One region of the Lysinibacillus sp. LK3 genome, then DNA from elsewhere that is predicted to be linked to it. Evidence: riboswitches for the same ligand, from Rfam matches in the RefSeq annotation. Region 1 holds a riboswitch; the other holds the start of a gene.
What was found. A riboswitch is a leader RNA that binds a small molecule or an ion and turns the genes downstream of it on or off. The one in region 1 is predicted to bind S-adenosylmethionine.
Positions count from the first base shown of each region.

Region 2: linked by a shared signal. The riboswitch ahead of metA (homoserine O-succinyltransferase) and the one ahead of VK91_RS16605 (methionine ABC transporter ATP-binding protein) in region 1 are both predicted to bind S-adenosylmethionine.

Region 1 covers NZ_LDUJ01000022.1:43,925-54,644, forward strand. The annotation lists gene VK91_RS16580 (acyl-CoA dehydrogenase family protein) at 1-661, shown strand, start outside; gene VK91_RS16585 (arsenate reductase family protein) at 845-1,201, shown strand; gene gcvH (glycine cleavage system protein GcvH) at 1,283-1,663, shown strand; gene VK91_RS16595 (hypothetical protein) at 1,755-2,096, shown strand; gene VK91_RS16600 (thioredoxin family protein) at 2,111-2,422, shown strand; SAM riboswitch class I at 2,479-2,582, shown strand; gene VK91_RS16605 (methionine ABC transporter ATP-binding protein) at 2,665-3,693, shown strand; gene VK91_RS16610 (methionine ABC transporter permease) at 3,683-4,351, shown strand; gene VK91_RS16615 (MetQ/NlpA family ABC transporter substrate-binding protein) at 4,420-5,271, shown strand; gene VK91_RS16620 (response regulator) at 5,484-6,356, shown strand; gene VK91_RS16625 (HEAT repeat domain-containing protein) at 6,353-7,396, shown strand; gene VK91_RS16630 (glycosyltransferase) at 7,397-8,818, shown strand; gene VK91_RS16635 (hypothetical protein) at 8,815-10,720, shown strand, end outside.
Region 2 covers NZ_LDUJ01000016.1:52,745-63,464, reverse strand. The annotation lists gene panF (sodium/pantothenate symporter) at 1-1,125, shown strand, start outside; gene VK91_RS12245 (TSUP family transporter) at 1,166-1,936, opposite strand; gene VK91_RS12240 (TrmB family transcriptional regulator) at 2,062-2,844, shown strand; gene VK91_RS12235 (hypothetical protein) at 2,867-3,253, shown strand; gene VK91_RS12230 (nucleotide excision repair endonuclease) at 3,308-3,679, opposite strand; SAM riboswitch class I at 3,883-3,994, shown strand; gene metA (homoserine O-succinyltransferase) at 4,118-5,053, shown strand; gene VK91_RS12220 (endospore germination permease) at 5,093-6,241, opposite strand; gene VK91_RS12215 (hypothetical protein) at 6,273-6,506, opposite strand; gene VK91_RS12210 (Ger(x)C family spore germination protein) at 6,511-7,710, opposite strand; gene VK91_RS12205 (spore germination protein) at 7,736-9,280, opposite strand; gene VK91_RS12200 (HesB/YadR/YfhF family protein) at 9,469-9,759, opposite strand; gene plsY (glycerol-3-phosphate 1-O-acyltransferase PlsY) at 9,779-10,381, opposite strand.

The sequences.
Region 1 (10,720 bases):
AGCAGTACAACTTCATGGCGGTTATGGCTTTATGGCTGAGTATGAGGTAGAGCGTATTTACCGTGATTCTCGTATTAATCGAATTTTTGAAGGTACAAACGAAATTAACCGCATGATTGTACCTGGTACATTTATGAAAAAGGCGCTAAAAGGTGAGCTGCCATTATTACAAGTTGCTCAAAATTTACAGCAAGAGCTGCTTATGCTAATGCCAGAGGAAATCGGTACAGAGCCGTTAGCACAAGAAAAATATTTAGTGAAAAATGCCAAGAAGATTGCTGTTTTAGCTGCAGGATTAGCAGCACAACGCTTTGGTGCAAAACTTGATCAAGAGCAAGAAGTATTGGTAAACATTGCGAATATAGCTAACCAATTATTTGCAATGGAATCAGCTGTCTTACGTACAGAAAAAGCAATTGCTCGTGACGGTGCTGAAAAAGCACATCAAAAATTGCTATACACACAAATTTTCTGCCAAGAAGCATTCGCAGAAATCGAAAAAGAAGCAAAAGACACAATTCTTGCTTCAGCGGATGGCGATGCAGCCCGTATGACATTATCTGCACTGCGTAAGCTAACGCGTAATAATCCATATAATTTAATTGCGAAGAAGCGTGAGGCTTCCGTTAAATTAATTGATGCTGAAAAATATATTGTTTAATAGTGCAAATTTAACCTAGCTATCTGCAAAAGATAGCTAGGTTTTTTTTATGAGATGGATAATCGTAAAAGGAGCGGATAAATTTGCACAACTGGTGGATAAACTTACAAAAAAGAGTGAAGTTCACCATTGAAAACAACTATGATGGTATACTACAGAAAAAGACAGAAGAGGAGCATTGTAATGACGATTCAATTTTTCCATTATCCGAAATGTACAACATGTAAAAAGGCACAGAAGTGGTTAAATGAGCATGAGGTTTCCTATGAAGAGGTACATATCGCAGAGCAACCTCCCACTAAAGAAGAATTAACAGCTATTTGGCAAGCTAGTGGACAGCCTTTGAAGAAATTTTTTAATACCTCAGGCATGAAATATCGTGAGCTTGGCTTAAAGGACAAGTTAGCGGAAATGACGGAGGATGAGCAGCTTGAGCTACTTGCTTCAGATGGCATGTTAATTAAACGTCCCATCGTGACAGATGGAAAAAAAGTTACTTTAGGTTTTAAAGAAGTAGATTTTGAGCAAGCTTGGAAATAACCGTATTAAACCTTGTATTTATAGGAGAAGTATGGCACACTGAAAGTGAATATATTACATATTTATGGAGGGGTTTTTTGCATGAGCACACCTAAAGACTTACGATACTCTGAAGAACATGAATGGGTAAAAGTAGAAGATGGAAAAGTACGTATTGGTATTACTCACTTCGCACAATCTGAATTAGGAGATATCGTATTCGTTGAGCTTCCACAAGTTGGCGACGAAATCAAAACAGATGATCCATTCGGTAGCGTAGAATCAGTAAAAACTGTTTCTGAATTATATGCACCAATCTCAGGTACTGTAGTTGAAGTAAATGCAGATTTAGAAGATAGCCCAGAATTCGTTAATGAATCACCATATGAAAAAGCATGGATGATCGTTGTTGAGCCTGCTGACGCATCAGAAGTTGAGAAACTAATGACAGCAGAGCAATACGAAGAAATGATCGCTGAATAAGACAAGCCATAATCGAAAAACGTCGGAAACTACCGGCGTTTTTTGTTATATAATGACTTATAAGTGGGGATCTCTAAATGGAGGTGGCGTAATGTTCGAGGGAAAATGCTTGATAGTAGAAGGGCGCTCAGATAAGCTACAAATTGAGCCTATTTTGAATGAGAATGTTACAATACTATGTACGAATGGTACAATTGGTGTGCATCAATTAGAAGAACTACTGGATCCCTATGAGGGCTGTGAGCTATTTACTTTTTTTGATGCAGATACTTCTGGTGATAAGCTACGTGCATTAATGGACAGACATTATCCAGAGGCTGAGCATCTGCGCACAATGCCAACATACAAGGAAGTAGAAACGACACCAAGAAAAGTGCTAGCAATGATTTTACTGCGTGCACATTTTTCAATCCATAATGAATATATTTTGTAAGGTTGCGTGAGTAAATGGAAGAATGGTCAATAGAGCAGTGGGAAGCGGCTAAACAGTCGGGAGAGAAAACTGCATTTTATTTATATACACCGATGTGTGGAACGTGTGCAGTGGCATCTAAAATGATGTCCATTATTGAGCAATTACTGCCACAGCTACAAATGGGTAAAGCAAATATCAACTTTTTGGAACACATAGCTTATGAGCATCAAATTGAAAGTGTTCCCTGTCTACTCATCAGTGATGGCGGAAAAGTGACAGAAAAGATTTATGCTTTTCAATCCGTACCATTTTTATATGAATTGTTAAAAAAATCAATTGACTGAACTTTACTAGCGTGGTAAAGTATCAAATATATTATTAAAACATTAAATATATCGAACTCTTATGAAGAGTGGCGGAGGGAAGTGCCCTATGAAGCCCGGCAACCATCACAATGTGAAAAGGTGCCAAATCACCCAAAGATTTTTCTTTGAAAGATGAGAGAACGGTTTAACGTATCATACGTGACCCCTTCTACTTGTCTGTGAGTGAAGGGGTTTTCTATATGAGAAAAGGAGTATTCGCTATGATCCAGCTTCAAAATATTACAAAGAAATACAAAACAGCAAATGGCGAATTAACGGCAGTCAAAGACGTCAACCTTACTATTAATAAAGGTGAAATTTTTGGCATTATCGGCTATAGTGGTGCTGGTAAAAGTACCATGATTCGTTTATTAAACGGTTTAGAGAAACCGACAGCAGGAACAGTAACGGTGAACAATCAAGAATTTTCATCGATAAAAGGGCAAAAGCTTAGAGCAGCTAGACAAAAGGTAAGTATGATTTTCCAGCATTTTAATTTACTTTGGTCAAGAACAGTTGCCGAAAATATTGCATTCCCTTTAGAAATCGCAGGCTTCCCAAAGGCTCAACGTGAAGCGCGTGTGAAGGAATTAATTGCCCTTGTAGGCTTAGAAGGGCGCGATAAGGCATATCCATCCCAGCTTTCCGGGGGACAAAAGCAGCGTGTAGGAATTGCACGTGCATTAGCGAATAATCCAGAGGTTTTACTATGTGATGAGGCGACATCCGCACTTGACCCTGAAACAACGGATGCCATTCTTGATTTACTCGTAGATATAAATGAACGCTTAGGCTTAACAATCGTCCTGATTACCCACGAAATGCATGTCATCCGCAAAATTTGTCATCGTGTAGCGGTGATGGAGGCAGGCGAAATTGTGGAACGTGGTGAGGTATTACAAGTCTTCCAAGCCCCACAGGCGGCTATTACTAAGAAGTTTGTATCTCAAATTACCGACACTAAGGAAACACAAGATACGGTAGCACAAATTAAAACAAACTATCCAACTGGACAACTTGTCAAATTGATTTTTGTTGGTGAAAAAACAGAACAGCCTGTCATCTCACATCTTGTGAAACAATTTGATGTAGAAGTAAGTATTGTTCACGGAAATATTTCACAAACAAAAAATGGTGCATATGGTACATTGATTGTGCAAATTGATGGCTCTCAGACAAACGTCACTGAAGCCCTTCGTTATTTAAATACAGTGGAAGTACAGACGGAGGTGATTGAAAATGCTAACTAATCTCTTTCCGAATGTAGACTGGGAAAATATGTGGCAAGCTACGTATGAAACTTTATACATGACAGCTATATCAACGGTTGTGACATTTATTCTTGGGTTAGTCATTGGTATTGTTCTATTTTTAACTAGCCCCAATCAGTTATGGGCAAATAAAATCGTTAACTTTTTAACAGGATCACTCGTTAATATTTTCCGTTCCATTCCATTTATCGTATTAATTATTTTATTAATTCCATTTACGAAGTTTTTACTAGGTACAATTCGCGGTGCCAATGCGGCATTACCTGCTTTAATTATCGGTGCAGCACCGTTTTATGCTCGTATGGTATTAATTGCGTTACGTGAAATTGATAAAGGTGTGATTGAAGCAGCCCGTTCAATGGGAGCAAAAACTTCTACAATTATTTGGAAAGTATTGGTTCCGGAATCATTACCAGCTTTGATTTCTGGTATCACTGTAACGGCTGTTGCTCTTGTAGGTTATACAGCGATGGCAGGAATTATTGGTGCAGGTGGTCTTGGTAACTTAGCTTTCTTAGACGGCTTCCAGCGAAATCGCCAAGATGTGACATTAATGGCAACTATTTTGATCTTAGTAGTCGTATTTATTATTCAATGGATTGGTGATTTAATTACTGAAAAAATTGATAAACGCTAGCACGAAAATGAGGTTATTCCGGTTTTTACCGCTAACATATTTAAAACAAATACAAGGGAGTGTCATAAATGAAAAAGTTATTAGCAGGATTATTTTTATCAATACTTGTACTAGCATTAGCAGCTTGCGGTACAGATAAAAAAGAAGATGAAAAATCAGCATCTGGCGATCAAACAGATAGCAAAGAAAACGTAACATTAAAAGTAGGTGCTTCTAATACACCACACGCAGTTATTTTAGAAAAAGCAAAACCGATCTTAGCTAAAGAAGGCATAGACCTTAAAATTGAAACGTATACAGATTATGTTCTACCAAACCAAGATTTAGACTCAAAAACACTTGATGCAAACTATTTCCAGCACATTCCTTACTTAGAGCTACAAATTAAAGACAATGGCTATGATTTCGTTAATGCAGGTGGCGTTCATATTGAACCAATCGGTATTTACTCTAAAAAATATAAAACGTTAGAAGACCTGCCTGAAGGCGCAACAATTTTACTTTCTAATTCAGTATCTGACCATGGTCGTATGCTGTCATTGTTAGAGGCTAAAGGCTTAATCAAATTAAAAGAAGGCATTGATAAAACAGCAGCAGAATTAAAGGATATTGAAGAAAATCCTAAAAACTTTAAATTCGATGCAAATACTGCCCCAGAAATGCTTGTACAAATGTACGAAAACGATGAAGGCGATGCAGTACTTATCAATTCTAACTTTGCCATCGATAACGGTTTAAACCCAATTGAAGATGCTATTTCTCTTGAAGATAAAGAATCTCCATATGTTAACATCATCGCTGTACGTGCAGGTGATGAATCAAAACCTGAAATTAAAAAATTATTAGAAGTATTAACATCTAAAGAAATCCAAGACTTCATTTTAGAAGAGTGGAAAGGTGCAGTAGTACCGGTAAAATAAGAATTAAAAATTTTATAAAAGGGTACATAAGTTTAACGACTTATGTACTCTTTTTTATTTGTAGTTAAATTGATGAGAAACTATGTATTTTTTATGACGTCTATTTATGTTTAGATATTGTTTAGTCATATTTATTACTATAGTAATGTTGTTAATCTACGAAATAAATGATAGAAAGTAATAATAAGAAAAAACTAGATGGAGTGATTCTAATGAATGATATAAAATTCACCCATGACATCATGCAAGAACATGAAGTAGAGCGCTACTTTAAAATATGGCGAGAAAGTGTGATTAGATCACGCCTTACTATAACAGCAGTCTTTTTAAAAACAGCTAATGCTACACAACTGAATGAAAATGTGAATGATCAAGTTACCTCGTTTTTACAATCAAAAATACGCAAGACAGACTTGCTTTTTCAATTATCCGACGGAGATCATTGGGGCATCTTCTTTTTACAAAGTAGTGATGTAGAAGCTAGGGCGTTTTTAAAACGAATATTTGCCATCTTAAAAGCAGAACGGAAGTTCCAACAGATTGCATTAAAGGCCTCTATAACAGAAATAAGAAATAATAACGTTATTTTTGAAGAGCTGTTAAATAAAAATAAACAGATGTTATCAGGGGATGAGCAATTAACATGGAGTATAGCAGAGGTAAAGGATTACTGTGAGCAACCAACTGAATTAGTGAAAGTTAGTATTATTGAGCAAAACGCCATTTTTAGACAAGTATTAGAGTCAACGCTTAACCAAATATCTATCCCTTATTTTTCCTTAGATGTAAAGGTTTATGAGGATGGCTATAGCTTTTTACAATCGGATGATTATAAATCAGGGCATATGCATCTAATTCTTATGAATGATATTTTACCTCTGAAAAATGGCTTAGAAATATTGCATATCTTACGACATATGCCAAATGAAAAGAAATTTATTATTTATATGATGTCAGAACGCAATTCTGAAGGGGCAGCGCTTAATGCTTATGAGGGCGGTGTTGATGAATATATTGTCAAACCATTTAATTTACGTTTGCTAGAAGCCAAAATTAAAAGAACGTTTGCGAGGTTTTGGCAATGATCAAGCTGACTGTTTCGACGCTTTTGGGAATAATTTTCTTTTTATTAGTTGTGCTCTTTATCTTTTTAATGTATTTACTTGTTCAGCGGCAGCGTGAAAGCTATTTTGAAAAAGTTCGTGACCGTTATTTACAAAATTATTCTCAACTTTGGTATGATTACTTATTCAATAACGCATTATTTAGTATCGTATTGGTTCCTCGAGGCAGGGCCCAAGTAGAAGCTATTGAAAAAATTTTTTCATCCTATTTAAAGAATATAAGGAATGAACAGGTGGAACTAAAAATTAAACAATTCTCCAATCAATATTTAAAAGCATTCTACGAAAAAGATTTATCCAGTAAACGATGGAGTATTCGAATGAATGCCCTCTATCGAATTGCAGACTTACAAATAGATGAATTGCTAACGAAGTGCCAAGAATTCGAAAAAAATAACATTACAGATGAAGAACATTTCCAGTTATTGAAAATATACTCGCTTTTCCAACCAGATTTATTTATGGAGAAAATAAAAAATTCCAATGTAAATTACGCTGAAAGTGAATATAGAAGACTATTTATATTATTAGATGATAATGTATTTATTCGATTTTTCCATGATTTTAATAGTTTGTCGGCCAAAATGCAATTTGCTGTTATTGATACTGCTGCTGTAAAAAGAAATATGGAGTATTTGGATGAATTAAAAAAATTATTACACCATGATACACCGGAAATTAACATCAGAGCATTAAAAGGGCTATATGAAATAGGAATTATTGATGAGATGGATCCCTTTGTCCCTTTTGTGACCTCAGAAATGTGGGAAGCCAGGTTAATGGTTGCAAAAATTTTTAAACATGTACCGCTTACTTATACTTATAGTTATTTAGAGCAGCTTCTTCAAGATGAGAATTGGTGGGTACGTTCCCAAGCGGCAAAAACGATTGTAGAAGATCGACATGGTATTGCCAAATTACAGCAATTCATTGAATCCTCAAATGATCAATATGCAATTGAAATGGCCCAAGAAATTGCAGCGAGAAAAGAGGGGAAGTAAATGAAAATAATTGATTATTGCATGATGTTTTTTGGGGGCATTATTTTATTTTATATGCTGTTCGTTATTGTTTCATATTGTACAATGTTCATCATTGCTATGCTGGATTTAAGAAAACGCTATCGTCTCGATCTATCAGAGTATGATGATGCACATATCGATGCCTTTTATTCAAAACCGGTATCGTTACTTGTTCCTGCTTACAATGAAGAAGTAGGAGTTGTAGATACAGTATATTCATTATTGAATTTACGTTATCCTCAAACTGAAATTATCATTATTAACGATGGATCTACAGATCAAACCCTTCAAACGGTCATCGAACATTTTCAAATGAAGCCAATCAATAAAATTGTTCGAACTAACATCCCTACAAAAGACATTAAACAAATATATGAATCAGAAATCTATAAAAATTGTATTTTAGTTGATAAAGAAAATGGTGGTAAGGCTGATGCACTAAATGTGGGTATTAATGTATCTCAATATCCATATTTTTGCTCTATTGATGGGGACTCCATTTTAGATGAAAAATCCTTGCTGCGGGTGATGAAGCCTATCATTTTATCTGATGGTGAGGTCATTGCAGCAGGAGGTAATATTCGTATTGCAAATGGTGCAAAGATGCAGTTTGGCTCTATTTATGAGACGCAATTACCTAGTAATTACTTAGTAATCATGCAAGTAATCGAATATTTGCGGGCATTTTTAATGGGGAGAATAGCCTTAAGTAAATTCAATTTAGTCCTTATTATTTCAGGAGCATTTAGTGTTTTCTCTAAAAAATGGGCTGTTGAAGCAGGTGGATATTCAACCAATATTATTGGCGAAGATATGGAACTTGTAGTGAATATCCATCGACTTATAAAAGAAAAAAAAGAAAATAAACGTATTGAATTTGTACCTGACCCAGTTTGCTGGACGGAAGCACCTCAAACATTAGGGGTACTGCGCAATCAACGAAGAAGGTGGCATCAAGGGTTATTTGAAAGTCTATGGAAGCACAAAAAAATGACCTTGAATCCTAAATATGGCATGATTGGATTTCTTTCTTTCCCGTATTTTTGGCTAGTAGAATGTCTAGGGCCTCTTGTCGAGTTAGGTGGATATATTTATATTGTCATAGCCTTTTTCTTAGGGAAAATTTATTATGAAGTTGCGCTCATACTGCTACTACTATTCGTTATTTATGGTGTTATTTTTTCAATAGCGGCAGTATTGTTTGAATCGTGGAGTATGAATACGTATCCGAAAAAAAGAGAGTTGTTACGCATGATTCTTTTAGCGTTTACAGAAATTTTTTGGTATCGCCCACTAACATTATTCTGGCGCTGTGAGGGATTAGTTCGTTTTGTCTTAAGAAAAAGTGACTGGGGTAATATGAAACGTGTCGGCATTGCTGAAAAGGAGAAAAGTGTATGAAACGAGTCTATATAGGGGTTATGGTCGTTCTAGTCCTCATTATAATCCCTATTGCATGGTGGTACTTGGAAGATGAAAAACAGCTAAATGTGGCCATTATAGATAAAACGGTTCCGAATGAGTCTTACCGAGAGCACTTAGGGGTGAATTGGTTTTTAAACCATTATAAATATAGATTAAATAATGAACCTTATGAAGTAGAACGCGATTACTATGGAACCGTTCCAAATGATGAAACTAAAAGCGTTGTAGAAAAGAATTTGCCAAATGATTATAGTGACTATGATGTCATTTATTTGGCAGATACGTACGGAGTTTATGAAGATGATTTACAACAAGCAAAACGTTTAGGTGAACGTTCTAAAAAAATTGTTGGAGGACTTGAACAGAAAGAATGGCAGTCAATCGTCGAACGCTTATCCAGCAAAAAGAAGAGTATGTTAATTGCAGAGTATAACACGTTTGCTTCACCAACATCAGAGGAAGTTCGTAAAGAATTACAGGATTATTTAGGAATTACATGGTCTGGATGGATCGGACGTTATTTCGATGAGCTTGATTATCATAAAAATTTAGAAATTCCGCAATGGGTTATCGATGAACATGGCGATAATTGGTCATATAAAGGTGGAGGATTTTTACTATTTAATGAAATAACAGAAGAGCTCCTTGTACTTGAATTGGACAAGCATGTTAAATCTGAAGGTATTCAAGTGCAGTTTACTGAAAATGGGAAAAAATTCTTTCATTCATCTGCAAGGGCGCAATATGATTATTGGTTTGATATTATTACACCCAAATATGCTGAAGATGCTCTTGCAAATTATAAATGGGATTTAACGAAAAAAGGAACAGAGCTGTTAAAGGCTAATGGTATTCCAGAGCAATTTGCAGCAATTGTAGGTCAAGATAAGCGCTACACATCTAGTTATTATTTTGCGGGAGATTTTAATGATATCGCACGGGTACCGAATATTTATAAAATAAAAGGGTTACCTACAATCTATAAATATGCTGAGAAGTATGCGGACAGTTCGTTTTATTGGTCCATTTACATCCCAGTAATGCATAAAATATTTGATTCATTTGAGCACAAAGAGGTTCAGGATACTGTAAATCATGAGAAATTAAACTATAATGCAAGGATTCAGGGACAATCTTTTGAGGTGCTAAGAGATAGCAAATGGGAACCAATCGTATTTAAGGGTGTCAATATCGGAATGGGGAAACCTGGCGCCTTTCCTGGAGAAGCAGCAATTACTGAAGAGGAATATTATCGATGGTTTAAACAAATAGCAGACATGAATGCTAATACGATACGAGTCTATACATTACATCCACCAGGCTTTTATAGAGCACTTGCTAAATATAATGAAGAACATCCAAAAAAACCATTATATGTTTTACATGGAGTTTGGATTAATGAAGAGGGCTTAGCAGGTTCATTGGACGCCTATGATAAAGATACGTTAGAAGATTTCCAATTAGAAATGAAACAAATGGTAGATGTCATTCATGGAAATATCTATGTGGAGCCTCGCCCAGGACATGCATCTGGCTTATATGATGTAGACGTATCAAAATATGTTATAGGATGGGTACTAGGAATTGAATGGTATCCACACATGGTTGTGGGAACGAATGAAAAACATGCAAATATTGGTCAATACAACGGTACTTTTTTTGAAACAAAGGGTGCCTCTCCGTTTGAGCATTGGCTAGCAGAACAAATGGATGTGGTGTCAGTTTATGAAAAGGAAAAATATAACTGGCTACGTCCAATGAGTTTCACGAACTGGGTCACAACTGACATTCTTGAACATCCGTCAGAGCCATCTGAGGATGAAGATTTAGTAGGGGTCAATCCAAATGTTATTTATACAAAAGGAGAGATGACTGCAC
Region 2 (10,720 bases), on a different contig from region 1:
GCCATTACGTTAATCGACTTTTTACGTGAACGCTACAAAAGCCATGTCATTGTTATTTTATCAGCCATTAGCATCATTGTTTTCTTATTTTCGGCTATGATGGCTCAATGGGTTGGGGGTGCACGCTTAATTGAGTCATTAACTGGCTTAAGCTACACAGCAGCACTGTTTATTTTTGCGATTTCCGTGTTAGTATATGTGATTATCGGAGGCTTCCGTGCGGTTGCACTTACAGATACGGTCCAAGGTTCAATTATGGTGATTGGTACAATTATTTTATTAATCGGCACCATTGTGGCAGGTGGAGGCATCGACAATATAATGGCCTCACTGGTCGCTGAAAATCCTGACTTTGTGTCACCATTTGGCGCACAAGGAGATTTAACGCCTCTGTATGTCTCAACATTTTGGATTCTCATTGGTGTAGGGGTTGTAGGACTTCCGCAAATTGCGGTTCGTGCGATGAGCTATAAGGATTCCAAAAGTATGCATCAAGCGATTCTTATTGGCACGATTGCCATAGGGACAATCATGTTTGGCATGCATTTAATTGGGGTGTTAGCCCGACCTGTCTTACCGGGCATTGAGATTGGTGATAAAGTCATGCCGCTCCTGACATTGAAGGTATTACCGCCATTTTTAGCAGGAATCGTTTTAGCTGCACCAATGGCTGCGACAATGTCTACGGTTAATGCTTTACTAATGCTTGTCAGCTCTACAGTTGTCAAAGACATCTATTTAAATTATATGAAGCCGAAAGCTAGTGATGCAGAGATAAAGCGTGCAAGCTTTATTGTAACAACAGTCATTGGCCTAGCCGTTGTCATCTTTGCACTCAATCCACCTGATTTATTAGTGTGGTTGAACTTATTTGCCTTCGGTGGACTAGAGGCTGTCTTTATTTGGACAGTCGTTTTAGGATTGTATTGGAAAAAAGCGAATAAATACGGAGCGATTGCGTCAATGATTTCAGGCATGTTGTTGTATATTATGATTGATCGGTTTTATCCTTCTGTCTTTGGTATGCATACAGTCACGATACCAATTGTCGCATCCTTCTTTATTTTTGTGATTGTCAGTTTGTCCACTAGTCATAAATTTAAAAACGAAAAGCTTATGATTTAACGCCAAAACGCCACAGATTTCAAATTCTGTGGCGTTTATTTTAATGCATCATAAAATCATAGGCATTTTTCGCAAGTAATGTCATTGTAACGACAATAAATAGCGTGCGGACAAAGCCACTTCCTTTCTTGATTGCCATCCGTGAGCCAAGCATAGCCCCACCAATTTGCGCAATGCCCATGACTAGACCATAAACATAATGAATTTGACCTAAGTAAGCAAACATACAAACACCAGCCACATTACTCGCCAAATTTAAAAACTTCGCATTACCAGCCGCCTTTAAAAAATCGAAGCCTACCAATAAGAAGCTAAAGATTAAAAACGACCCTGTGCCAGGACCAAGAAATCCATCATAAAAACCAATAGCAAATAATAGCAGCATAAATAAAAACAAATGTTTTTTAGATAGATTTTTTACGGTAGAGACAGCACCCCAATCTTTTTTAAAGATCGTATATACCCCAACAGCCGCCAGCATAACAAGCATTAATGGCTTTAGTAATGCTGGATTAATCAGATGCACAGTCCAAGCACCACATAATGATCCGATAAATGCTAGTGGAAAATATTTGAGGACAGAGCGAATGTCCAGCTGGCCAGAACGATAGAAAGAAATAGAGGAAGTGAGCGAGCCCATAGCTCCTGCTAGTTTGTTCGTGGCAACCGCAGCAGCTGGATTGAGCCCAACAAATAGTAAGGCTGGTAGTGAAATTAAACCGCCCCCTCCCACTACTGAGTCAACAAAAGCCGCCAGAAATCCAAAAGAAATTAATAGTATGAGAATATGTACATCGATTTCAAACAACATATGACACCTCTTTATAATTAGTTACTACTGAAATAGTAACTAATTTTATTTGCGCTGTAAACCCCATTTTTTCATTGGCAAATCTTCACATTGGTAGCCTATAATAAAGATAATGGAGGGATTACATGGAGGAATTAATCACCCAGCTGAAAGAAATGGGTTTTACAGAATATGAAGCAAAGGCCTATACGGCACTTGTTCAGCAAAGTCATGTCAGTGCCTATCAGGTTAGTAAAAATTCTGGCATACCACGTGCAAGAGTGTATGATATTTTAAATATCCTTGTAGAAAAGGGCATCGTGTTAAAAGAAGAGACCGTAGAACAAACGACCTATTCGGCAATGCCTGTGTCTGTGTTCTTACAGCAAATGCAACAGCGCTGGGAGTCGAATTTTACGTCTATAAGCGGGAAATTAGAGAAATTAGAGGAAAAAGTACAGGAAGCTGAGCCTAAAGTGGTAATGCTGAAGGGCAAGGAATCCATTATCAACTATTGTCAGTCACTTCTAAAGAAGGCGAAGAAAAAAGTGATGCTGTCGATGTGGGAAGATATGTATGATGCCTTACGTGAAGATTTGCAAGAGGTGGCGCTGCATGTTCCTGTTCATGGCATTACGTTGTATGTAGGAGAGCATCTCGCCTCAATTGACCAGCATAGAGCCACACATTATACAAAAAAAGCATCTACACCGCATTGGTTTATCTTATCGATAGATGGTCAGGAAATGATTTATGGTCATTCTCCATCTACCCAAGAGACGGCCTTTATCACCAATGATCCGGTTCATATTTATTTGTTAGAGGATTATATATGGCATGATGTGCTCATCAATCGGTTAGTAAAACGTGATGATCAGGAGTTAGAAGACTGGATTGCTAAGGAGCGTAAAGCTTTTTTCTTAGAATAGTCGTATAAGGAAGGGGAGGAACTTGAAAAAATTCGTGTTGCTAGGTTTAATGAGCCTACTAATGCTAGGAGCCTGTAATGCTACACCACCTACCGATCCACCAACCATTCATGAGCTAACGGTTGTCCCAGATAATGTCCAGAAAAATATCGTTTTTAATGACAGAATACAACTATTGCATGAAAAGGATGCTCCATATTACCTTGTTTATTATTCAAAAGGGAATGTATTGGCAAGTATTACAGCTGAGGGAAATAGGCTTATTATCCAGTTAGAAGAAGGCAGCGAGCAAAGGAAAGAGGCTCAACCCTATGTTTTTAAAGTCACCGTCAAGAATCCTGAGCTGGATACCATTGATTTGCGAATTAACGGTCAGAGTACGCCAATTGATCGTATGACCATTATGTGATAAAAGAAACCGAAATCCCTTTAGAAATGAGATTTCGGTTTCTTTACGTGATGTCTAATAAAAGACTTTGTCTACGTTATATTTAGAGCGGAAAGTATTAATCGCATATGTTTCGTAAATTTCACGTTCCATTGGATCTTCTACTTCATAGACTTCAATTTTGAACACTTCATCACGATGGTTTTTCATCGGAGATACATTATCCTCGAAATGTTTTTTAATACGTTGACGAATTTTACGTGCTTTCCCAACAAACAATAGCTCATTCTTGTCATTATAGAATAAGAAAATGCCGCCTTTATCACGTGTGATTTTATGGAAGTCAATAAAACCGAAGTAAGGTGTGATTGGCACATCACCTGGTTTTAAATCTTGTTCACGTTGACGGATTACTAGATCTGGTTTTGGAAATTCAATTTTAATCAAACTATTCACGTTCCTCTCTCTTACTAAAAGTATATGGTAACATAATTACGGCATGTTTACCATAAATTTTAAATGTAGAAACCCCACAGATAGCAAGCTTAGTGTACATCAAATCCCCAAGAAACATGCGCGTGAATCACAAAATATTCTATGAATTATTGATATTCTAACTAGTTCGTGTTACAATTCAAGATAATTAAATAATCTTATCAAGAGAAGCTGAGGGATTTGGCCCGATGACGCTTCAGCAACCTCTAACAATTGTTAGAAAGGTGCTAATTCCAGCAAAGGATTTTTTCCTTTGAGAGATAAGAGTGGACGTGAAAAAAATCCTTCTCATTCTATCTCGTATGGAATGAGGAGGATTTTTTAATTTCGTTGCATCCTACGCAAGCAAGATTTGCTAAAAGAGAGTGATTATAGAGAGGGGAAAGCAAGATGCCAATTAATATTCCGAAAAATTTACCAGCTGGAGAACATTTACGTGAGGAAAAAATCTTCGTCATGGAAGAAGATCGTGCGAAAACACAGCAAATCCGTCCATTAAATATATTAATATTAAATTTAATGCCTGAAAAAGAAAAAACAGAGCTCCAATTATTACGTTTATTGGGGAATACACCATTACAAGTGAATATTACCTTTTTGAATACAGCCACACACGAGTCTAAAAATGTGAGTAAATCCCATTTGCAGCTTTTCTACACAACGTTCAATCAGATTCGACACCGACGCTATGATGGTATGATTATAACTGGTGCGCCAGTAGAAAAAATGGCTTTTGAAGAGGTCAACTATTGGCAGGAAATTTCAGAAATTATGGATTGGTCTAAAAAGAATGTGACATCCGTGCTACATATATGTTGGGGGGCACAGGCTGCATTGTATCATCATTATGGCATTGGGAAGGTTGAGCTTTCTGCTAAATGCTCAGGCGTCTATTCCCATGTGATTACAGATTTAACTGTAGATTTGGTACGTGGCTTTAGTGATTTATTTACTGCGCCCCATTCACGCTATACATCTGTTTCGATTGACGAGGTTCGCAATCATCCAGATCTACGATTATTATCCTATTCAGAGGATGCTGGGGTATTTATTGTACAATCAAAAGATAATAAAAATATTATGATTACGGGGCATCTAGAGTATGATGCGACAACGCTAGCCGATGAATACAGTCGCGATGTGGCGAAGGGCATAGATATCGCCGTTCCTGTAAACTACTTCCCGAATGACGATCCGACACAAGTGCCGATGAATACATGGCGTGCCCATACGCATCTATTATTCTCTAACTGGTTGAACTACTATGTTTACCAAGAAACACCATATGAATGGGATTTTGTAGATGAAATCGAATATCATATTTAATTAATAAAAAGTCTAATTTCTTTTCTAGCTTAGAAGAAATTAGACTTTTTGATTGTCATTTTCTGTTTCCTGCTGAGGTGTTTCGTTATTTTGAGCCTTGGATTTACGATTGCGAATAACTACCACAATCAGCAAAAGTATGGGTAATAAAATGGTGAAAATAAAGGAAAAGATTGGCCAAATTTCATTATTATAATTAGTAGAATGCACAATATCTGGATGAACAATTTGAGAAAGTCCAATAACAATTATCCCCATCGGTATAATGAGTGGACGATGATCCTTGATCTTCAAAATTTGTGCAAGTCCAACAACGGTCGTATAGAAATACATAAATGTACGAATATAAATAGACGAAATCCACATAAATGCCATAATGATTTCTATACGCTGCAAAAAATTCCCTATAGATATTCTTTGTGCTAAGGCATAGCTAGGAAATGTCCTTGATGCAGTGTTTTCAGGACCTAATACAAGAATCGATAGGACAATCAACGTAACTAAGACGATTCCGCCAAAAATTGCCCCAATATATAGCCCTTTCTGTGCAGACGGCTGTACATTGACGCCAGTAGGATAGAGCATCAATAATACAATTAATGGAAAGGAAAAGATACTCATAAAGCGTGCAATACTATAAAACATAGATGCTTTGGTCGCTTCTAGTAGAGGCTGAATATTCTCAAATGTAATTTGAGGGGTAATACTAAGGACGAAAAAAATAAAAATAAAGGTAAACAATGGGAAGAGGATTTCTGCCGAACGGGCAAAGGTCTCAATCCCTAAATAAGCGGCATACATAATAATGATGCTGAACAGTAGGGCAAATGCTAATGTCGGTGTCTCTGGCATAACTTCCGTTTTCATGAAAATACCGATAAAATAGAGTAATTCCCCAGCGGAAAGAAAGGTCAAAATTAGGAAACAAATCGCTGTGATTTTCCCAAAAAAACGCCCAAGTATTTTTTCATTGGCCTCGATAAAGTTTAGGGACGGTGTTTGATTGGCCAGTGTTAAAAATAATTTTATAACCAGTAAACTAAGCAGAACACCAATGCTTGCCGCTATCCAAGCATCTTGCTTAGCGGCACCAGTAATACTCGAAGGGATAATTAAAATCGCTGTACCGATAGAATAGAGGAAGGTAACGATTGTAAACTGTCTTGAACTAATTATCTCTTTTTCCATCAAGCTACCCTCCGTTTCTCAGTCCATCTTTCTATTTTGTGAATGACACAATGTAATCCCTAATTGGTGTGAAGATAAAGGTAATCAAATCTAATGGGCTAGGAATATGGATTTTAAGGGCAATCCCCATATTTAAAGCCGTTCCAATAAGTAGCAAAAAGGAGAATACAATAATGGCTTTTCTATCCTGTTGCTTTTTTAGCTTTGGAATAAAAATAAGCGCAACAATGATTGCAATAATCAAGATAGCTACGGCTAGTACCATCTCATTACTCCTCCTTTGGCTTGTTTAATAATGAATTTTGCATCGTACCTGAACCTTGGGTTGTTACCTTTACATGAACAGCCACTGCTAAATCTGGAAAAATGGAAGTCCAGTCATCCTTGATTTTTTTCCACTGCTTTGGATCTGCCCGATGTAGGGCATCCCCAAATCCAAAAACATCGACTTCATATTGCTGTTGAATTTTCTCTACAGTTTTTTCAATGCGTTCATCAATCCCCTGGGCTGTTTTTTTATTAACGTAATCAATCGATTTATTTTTGGTAAGATCGATAACACATTCGACCTCTCCAACATTCTGCTCTACATTAATATGGACATCGATTTTCGGTTTCCCGTTTTTAAATGACCCTTTCACCTTTGTAGTGGATTGGGTGATTTCAGTAGACAAAGTCCCTTTATTAGGACAGGCGATGATTTCTATCGTACTTTGAATTTTGTCATTAAGAAAACTAATACTTTTGCTTTCGCTCTCAGTCAGTAGCCCTATATATTTATCGCCTTTAAAGACTGCTAAACCTGTATAACGTAATAGCACAGGTGTTTTAACACGTTGCACATTTGTTTGATCTACCCCTAATTTCTTATCGCCATGAACTTCAATAGCAGAAATTAACGCCCCTTTATGCTTATTGCTTAATGTATTGACTAATTCATCAATATTAACAGCTATCGTGGAGCCCCAAGCCTTCTCAGAGACATCAAGAGAATTTAGCATTTTATTAGCAGGAACTTTTTCGATGGGTGTTAGTACATTTAATACTTCCTTTGCTGTTGCATCGTGAGACATAATGACGTCGAAATCCTTACGAAATTCATGGTCCCTTACAATTAAATCAAGTGCATCACTAATGCCTTCTTTCGCGAGATCTTCCCCTAATACAACCACTTGAAGGTGGGCAAAATAAGGTTTTCGTGCTGCAATAGTCGTCATTTTGCGAATGGCCTCAAAGATGGTTTCGCCTCTCGAATGATAGCTAACGACAGGTGAGCGTTGAGTGGAAGCTTGTCGCACTGAGACTTCACTAGGATCGACAATTTGAACTGTAATTTCATATTCCTCATCTATTTTGTCAATGCCTAGTGCTACCACAATGGCTAATTCATTTAATTCTCGCTTACTCCAGCAACCACTTAACAGTAAAGTGAGGATACATAGTAAGCAAATCCAGTTTAATTTTGCCATATTCTATTCCTCATTTATCCTGAAGTTATTTCCTGCCTTTTACATTGATATAGTTATGTCCTCTAACAATATTTTTTTGATTGACTAAACGAGGTCGTGTAAGTAATTTTCTACGCGGGAACAGCACAAATGCATCCTTCTGATCCTGTAATACCAACGGTGCGAATGGGCTTAAATAAGGTACACCAAATGAACGAATGCTACATAGATGAAGAGTAATTAGCATAATGCCAAACATTACACCGAATAAACCAAACATAGCAGCTAAAATCATTAATGGGAAACGTAGTACACGAATCGTATTCGATAAACCATAGGCAGGGAATAGAAAGCTACAAATCGCTGTTAAGGCTACAATAATTACCATTACAGCGGATACGACGCCTGCATCAACTGCTGCCTGTCCAATAACTAAAGTACCTACAATGGATACCGCAGGACCGATTGTTCGAGGCATACGAAGTCCAGCTTCCCTTAAGACCTCAAAGGCAACCTCCATAATAAGCGCTTCTACTACTGCAGGAAAGGGTACGCCTTCCCTTTGTGAAGCAATGCTAATTAACATGGGTGTCGGTAGCATTTCCTGATGAAAGGTAGTAATCGCCACATACAAGGATGGTGCTACTAATGCTAGACTGATACCAAAGAAACGCAAGATACGTACAAGTGAGCTAATCATCCAATGCTGATAATAATCTTCTGCTGATTGTAAAAAGGATGTAAATAGCGCTGGAACGACTAAGACGAAAGGTGTGCCATCAACTAGAATCGCCACTTTGCCATCTAATAATTCACCTGCGATGACATCAGGTCGTTCAGAGTTGTAGACGGTTGGAAACATAGAGTTTTTTGAGTCTTGAATAAAATCCTCAATATAGCCACTTTCCAGAATGCCATCAATATTAATACGATCTAATCGAGCCAATACCTCTGCGACGATTTTGTCACTGGCGATGCCATTTATATACATCACTACTACATCTGTTTGTGTCACATCTCCGATAACGCGTGATTTTATCCAGAGATTCGGACTTTTTATTTTGCGACGAATGAGCGCTGTATTCGTTCGCAAGGTTTCCGTAAAGGATTCCCTCGGTCCGCGAATTACGGATTCCGTCGATGGCTCTGTGACAGCTCGATCCTTGGCACTTCTAGTACTTGTCACAATCCCTTCGGCAAAGCCATCTAATAAAATAACCGTTTCACCATTGAGAATGGCATTGTAGAGTGTTGTGAAATGCTCAATATTCGTCACATCGCCTACCGTTAAATAGGAATTCCGAACATATTGATTAATGGTTGTTATTTCAATATCTTGTTCTTCTTCAATATTTGCCATCAGTTTATCGATAACAGAATCAGAAATAGTCGTTTTATCCGATAAGCCATCAATGGAAATAATGGCGAGGCTATGGGGATCAGTTTCTCCAATCGCAATTTCACGTATGATAATATCATTACTATGCCCTAGTGATTGTTGAATGATTTTTATATTTTTAGATAGGGAAGTATACAATAAATCGTTCGTTGTATGGGATGGGGAGGTTTCGTTATTGTTAGACATGGACATGTGTTTTCCTCCTCAAATGGTCGTTCATTACCTTTAGAATGGACAATTTTTTTGAGAGATAAACGAAAGAGATATGAAAAATCTAGCTATTTGTGGCAATATCACATTCCTTGCAACTTTCGTGTGTCTTGTTTTGTAATAAATAAAAAAACAGTCTGTCCTTTCATGTATGGAAAGGACAGACTGCTTTATGTACGATAGTCGTATTGTAATTCATCATTACTTGTATCAACATCAACATGTAAATTGTGATCGTTAAAGAACCAAAGATCTTTCTCATCAATGTAATAGATAACACCATCAATTTCTGTTTGCACACCTATGGCAATAGGTTCCTCACGTGTCATGCCTAGTGAAAAGCCTTCGTGAAACGGACTTGAGCCACCATAACGTGCATAAAAACGAATTGTATCACCAGGTTCAACTTCCATTTCGTGTTTGAACCATTGTAGGGCTTCATCTGTCAATGCAATATTCATTTCAAATGCTCCTCTCTTCCTACAGCCATTTTACCTTTGGTTCGGTGCCGTTTTTAATACGAGCAATATTGGCACGGTGACGATAAATAATAAAGGTAAATAAAAAGGCTACCAAGATGCCTAATGCAAAGTCACCTGTAATAAAATAATAAACGATTGCATAGATAAGCGCTACTAAAGCGGCTATCATCGATGTTAAGCTGACGATTTTTGTGATTTTTAATGTCACAATAAAGGTAATAAATAGTAGGACAAAGAGTGGCCAAGAATAGCCTAATAATACACCAGCTGACGTTGCCACAGCTTTCCCACCACGGAAGTTGGCAAAGATCGGGAACATATGACCGATAACAGCGACAAGACCCAGTAATAAAGAGTGGAGTGTAGTATCAGAGAAAACAGGAAGTGTCACGAGTAAGACAGCGGCAGTCCCTTTTAAGACATCCATCACCGTAACAATAATACCAGCCTTTTTCCCTAATGTTCTAAAAGTATTGGTCGCACCAAGATTACCGCTCCCGTGTTCACGAATATCGGTATTATAAAAAATTTTGCCTATCCATAATCCAGAAGGTATAGAGCCGATTAGATAAGCACATAAAATAATAAGTCCATTGATCATAGTTGGACTCCTTTCATTCATAGTCCATCACTTGGTACTAATAGTTTGTAACAAGTATTTTACACTTTTTCTTGCTAATCTACAATGTTATGAAGGAGATTTCATCCGAAGTCTTGAATCAATACAAAAGAGAATCTATTAGTGAGGACTAGGCTTTTAGACATAAATTTGTAGGAAGCACTAAAACCTTTATAAAAATATAGGCAAAATGGCAATTTTGTCAATCGCTCATTCCTTTGGTAGAATAGAAGTCTAACTTTATCCTGTTTAATCGCAAGGCACGAGTTAGTGTGCTTTTATTTGCAAGCATCACAACTTTATTTTGCAACTAAGTAGGCT